2 regions of the Rossellomorea sp. QJM3NY_18 genome follow, and region 2 is predicted to be linked to the other one. Evidence: a T-box and tRNA genes for the amino acid it is inferred to sense, from the RefSeq annotation. Region 2 holds a T-box; the other holds one or more tRNA genes.
What was found. A T-box is a leader RNA that pairs with one kind of tRNA and senses whether it is charged. The one in region 2 lies ahead of tyrS (tyrosine--tRNA ligase), so its partner is inferred to be a tRNA-Tyr.
Positions count from the first base shown of each region.

Region 1: it encodes a tRNA-Tyr, which carries the amino acid that the T-box ahead of tyrS (tyrosine--tRNA ligase) is inferred to sense. The anticodon was not compared.

Region 1 covers NZ_CM149659.1:175,021-177,206, forward strand. The annotation lists rRNA gene AC0VXY_RS00960 (23S ribosomal RNA) at 1-292, shown strand, start outside; rRNA gene rrf (5S ribosomal RNA) at 571-687, shown strand; tRNA gene AC0VXY_RS00970 (tRNA-Asn) at 696-770, shown strand; tRNA gene AC0VXY_RS00975 (tRNA-Thr) at 773-845, shown strand; tRNA gene AC0VXY_RS00980 (tRNA-Glu) at 865-939, shown strand; tRNA gene AC0VXY_RS00985 (tRNA-Val) at 981-1,056, shown strand; tRNA gene AC0VXY_RS00990 (tRNA-Thr) at 1,161-1,236, shown strand; tRNA gene AC0VXY_RS00995 (tRNA-Tyr) at 1,250-1,333, shown strand; tRNA gene AC0VXY_RS01000 (tRNA-Gln) at 1,402-1,476, shown strand; tRNA gene AC0VXY_RS01005 (tRNA-Lys) at 1,481-1,553, shown strand; tRNA gene AC0VXY_RS01010 (tRNA-Ala) at 1,598-1,673, shown strand; gene rocF (arginase) at 1,930-2,186, shown strand, end outside.
Region 2 covers NZ_CM149659.1:3,370,912-3,373,097, forward strand. The annotation lists gene tyrS (tyrosine--tRNA ligase) at 79-1,341, opposite strand; T-box leader at 1,396-1,605, opposite strand; gene AC0VXY_RS17450 (transglycosylase domain-containing protein) at 1,792-2,186, shown strand, end outside.

The sequences.
Region 1 (2,186 bases), 1.1 Mb from region 2:
GTCCCTATCCGTCGTGGGCGCAGGAAATTTGAGAGGAGCTGTCCTTAGTACGAGAGGACCGGGATGGACGCACCGCTGGTGTACCAGTTGTCTTGCCAAAGGCATCGCTGGGTAGCTATGTGCGGAAGGGATAAGTGCTGAAAGCATCTAAGCATGAAGCCCCCCTCGAGATGAGATTTCCCATCACGTAAGTGAGTAAGATCCCTAGAAGATGACTAGGTAGATAGGTCAGAGATGGAAGCATGGCGACATGTGGAGTTGACTGATACTAATCGATCGAGGACTTAACCACATTATAAAGCGGAGGCGGCTTGAACAGAGACGACAAGCATTTCTGGGCAATCAGAAGAGGGTGCTTTTTCCCCTCAGCTGATTGAACTGAAATGACCTCGAGTCTCTAGCCGCCGGAGCTGGATTACTGTCTACTTGTAATAGTAGATACAACATTGGTCGATATTCGGCTTTCTTGACATCAATTCTTTATCTAGTTTTCAGGGAATGAATTTTCATTTATACCTTGATTTTTACTGAAAATATTATATAATAATATTTGTCATTGTAAGCAATATGTCTGGTGATAATGGCGAAGAGGTCACACCCGTTCCCATGCCGAACACGGAAGTTAAGCTCTTCAGCGCCGATGGTAGTTGGGGGATCTCCCCCTGTGAGAGTAGGACGTCGCCAGGCCAAATCATTCCGCAGTAGCTCAGTGGTAGAGCTATCGGCTGTTAACCGATCGGTCGCAAGTTCGAATCTTGCCTGCGGAGCCATTGCTTCCATAGCTCAGCAGGTAGAGTGCTTCCATGGTAAGGAAGAGGTCACCGGTTCGAGCCCGGTTGGAAGCTTTTATTTTTTTAACAAACCGGCCCATTGGTCAAGCGGTTAAGACACCGCCCTTTCACGGCGGTAACACGGGTTCGAATCCCGTATGGGTCACCATTTTCTTTTTGAAGGAAAAAGAAAATATATATATACATAACGGAGGATTAGCTCAGCTGGGAGAGCATCTGCCTTACAAGCAGAGGGTCGGCGGTTCGATCCCGTCATCCTCCACCAGGTTTTTTTACGAAAGTAAAATAAACTTCATTGGATTTTGCGTTAGCAAAATATCTTTCCATGAAATGCTTTCATTACGCAGTATTCATCACAAGTTTATATATGCCGGTGTAGCTCAACTGGTAGAGCAACTGACTTGTAATCAGTAGGTTGGGGGTTCAAGTCCTCTTGCCGGCACCATTGTTTTATAGCTGGAGGGGTAGCGAAGTGGCTAAACGCGGCGGACTGTAAATCCGCTCCTTCGGGTTCGGCAGTTCGAATCTGCCCCCCTCCACCATTTTGTATATTTCAGTGTAAAATGGACATCCTATAAATGTCCCTTTTTTATGCCATTCACGTAATTATTGGGCTATAGCCAAGCGGTAAGGCATCGCACTTTGACTGCGACATGCGTTGGTTCGAATCCAGCTAGCCCAGCCATTACGAGCCATTAGCTCAGTTGGTAGAGCATCTGACTTTTAATCAGAGGGTCGAAGGTTCGAATCCTTCATGGCTCATCACACATTTTCTCACATCTCTTGGTGTGAGAATTTCTCTATATGGGGCCTTAGCTCAGCTGGGAGAGCGCCTGCTTTGCACGCAGGAGGTCAGCGGTTCGATCCCGCTAGGCTCCACCAAAGATATTTTGCAAATGCAGAAATCTTTATCCGCTAACGAACGAAGCGAAAAAATCATCATACATACGACATGACTGGACCTCGAATCTTTTAGGAGATTTGAGGTTTTTTTGTTTAACTAATATTCTTACACACCCAATCATCAAAAACCCCTCTGTCCACGCATATATATGCACAATCCTGTCCGGTTGAGTCATCGGTCCCACTAGGGATACAATAGGGACAGGACGTAAATTTAGAATAGGGGGAATTTTTGATGAAAAGAAATATTTCAATTATTGGTGTACCGATGGATTTAGGTCAAATGCGTAGAGGTGTGGACATGGGACCGAGTGCCATTCGTTATGCAGGTATTGTTGAGAGACTTGAGAATCTCGGATATGACATTAAAGACCTGGGTGATATAGAGATTGGTCAAGCTGAGCGTGTACATAATAATCCTGATACAAATTTACGAAATTTGAAAGCGGTTGCTGAAGCGAGTGAAACACTTGCCGGTAAGGTGAATGAGGT
Region 2 (2,186 bases):
TTTTTTGTATTTTAAAAAGCACGGCACCCGCTCCAAAATAAGAGAAACGGATACCGCGCTGATAGATTCTATATTCTATTATACGTACTGAACTCTGAAATATTTCTTCTTTCCGCGTCGGATGATCGTAAATTGTCCTTCGATCTTATCCCCTTCGCCCATTACATGCTGAAGATCCGTGATACGTTCACCGTTGATGTAGATCGCACCGTTCCCGACGTCTTCACGTGCCTGACGCTTGGATGGCGAGATTTTCGCATTGACGAGGAGATCGATCAATCCGATTTCTTCTCCTTTTGCCTGTTCAAAAGAAGGGACATCTTTGAATCCTTCCAGTATTTCAGAAGCGGACAATGACTTGATGTCACCGCTGAATAACGCTTGAGTGATACGGATCGCCTGATCAAGGGCTTCTTCACCGTGGATCAGCTTCGTCATTTCTTCCGCCAGTGTCTTTTGTGCTTTGCGAAGATGAGGTTCTGTTTCAACGGACGCAGCTAGTGCCTCGATCTCTTCATGAGAAAGGAAGGTAAAGTATTTCAAGTATTTCACGACATCTGCGTCAGCCGCGTTGATCCAGAACTGGTAGAACTCATATGGAGACGTCTTCTTCGGATCGAGCCATACTGCTCCGCTCTCTGTTTTCCCGAATTTCGTTCCGTCCGCTTTCGTTACAAGTGGAATCGTGAAACCAAATGCCTTCGTTTCTTCTTCATGTGTACGTCTGATCAATTCAAGGCCGGTCGTGATATTCCCCCACTGATCGCTGCCTCCGATCTGCAGCTTACAATTGTAGTTGTCGTATAGATGATTGAAATCCATCGCCTGGAGAATCGTATACGTAAATTCAGTGAACGAAATACCCGATTCCAGACGGGACGAAATCGTATCTTTCGCCAGCATGTAATTCACCCCTACATGCTTACCGAAATCACGAAGGAAAGTCACAACGTCCATTGCTCCGATCCAGTCATAGTTATTCACCATCACTGCCCCGTTTTCCCCTTCGAAATCAAAGATGCTTTGGAGCTGCCCTTTAATGCTCGCTACATTCCCCTGAATCGCTTCAACCGTCTGCAGTTTCCGCTCTTCGTTTTTACCGCTCGGGTCACCGATCAAACCTGTTGCCCCTCCAACCAGTACAAGGGGACGATGCCCTTGATTCTGGAAACGGCGAAGCGTCAGGAATGGAAGCAGATGCCCGATATGCATACTGTCCGCTGTCGGATCGATCCCGCAGTAAATCGAAATGCTTTCTTTATTCAACAGGTCCTTCAAGCCATCTGCATCCGTTTGCTGATACGTGATCCCACGCCATTCCAAGTCCTTTAGTAAATCCATCTTTATTTCCTCCTTTTGATAAACATGCTGACAACAAAAAAGTCCCTGCATATATGCAGGGACGCTGTCGCGCGGTACCACCCAAATTAAGGAATAACATCCTTCACTCATTCAAGATAACGGCTTGCACCGTTTGCTGCTACTAGAAGTTCACAGCAAAAGCTCCAGGATGTAATTCATCGGCCATTTGTGTCAGTTCACAGCACCCACTGACTCTCTTCGTAACAGGGAAGGCAGACTACTTATTCCTCTCATTGCGTTTACACATTTATTTTTCATACAGAAATCCGAATATATGCCGGATCATCATTCATTTCGCTATATTAGGTTTTTACCATATTCCAAAATAATAGTCAACTAAACGGATGATAAAAGACCATTTTATTTGACTTTTTACGACAGCCTTCCTGTAATTATGCTATAATGGGAATGTTCTGGGGGGAATGATATATGAAGGAAAAATGGAACATATTACGTGAAAAATTAGACCCTGCAATCAGGTTCTTTTCAAATACTAGACTACAAAAACGAGCAAGAATTACATACGGTGTATTCTGGAACCTGTCTTTGATCCTGATCGTGATCTTTGTATTGGGATTCGCATTTGCAGGAGGAGTCGGAGCGGGTTATTTCGCTTCACTCGTCAAGGAAGAACCAATCCGTCCTTATGACCAAATGAAAAAGGACATCTACAACTACGAGGAAACCTCTCGACTTTACTTCTCGGACGATGTCTATCTCGGGAAACTCCGGACCGACCTGGAACGGGAAGAAGTGAAGCTTGAAGATATTTCGAAAGATCTGCAGCATGCCGTCATTGCCACGGAAGATGAGTACTTCAACGA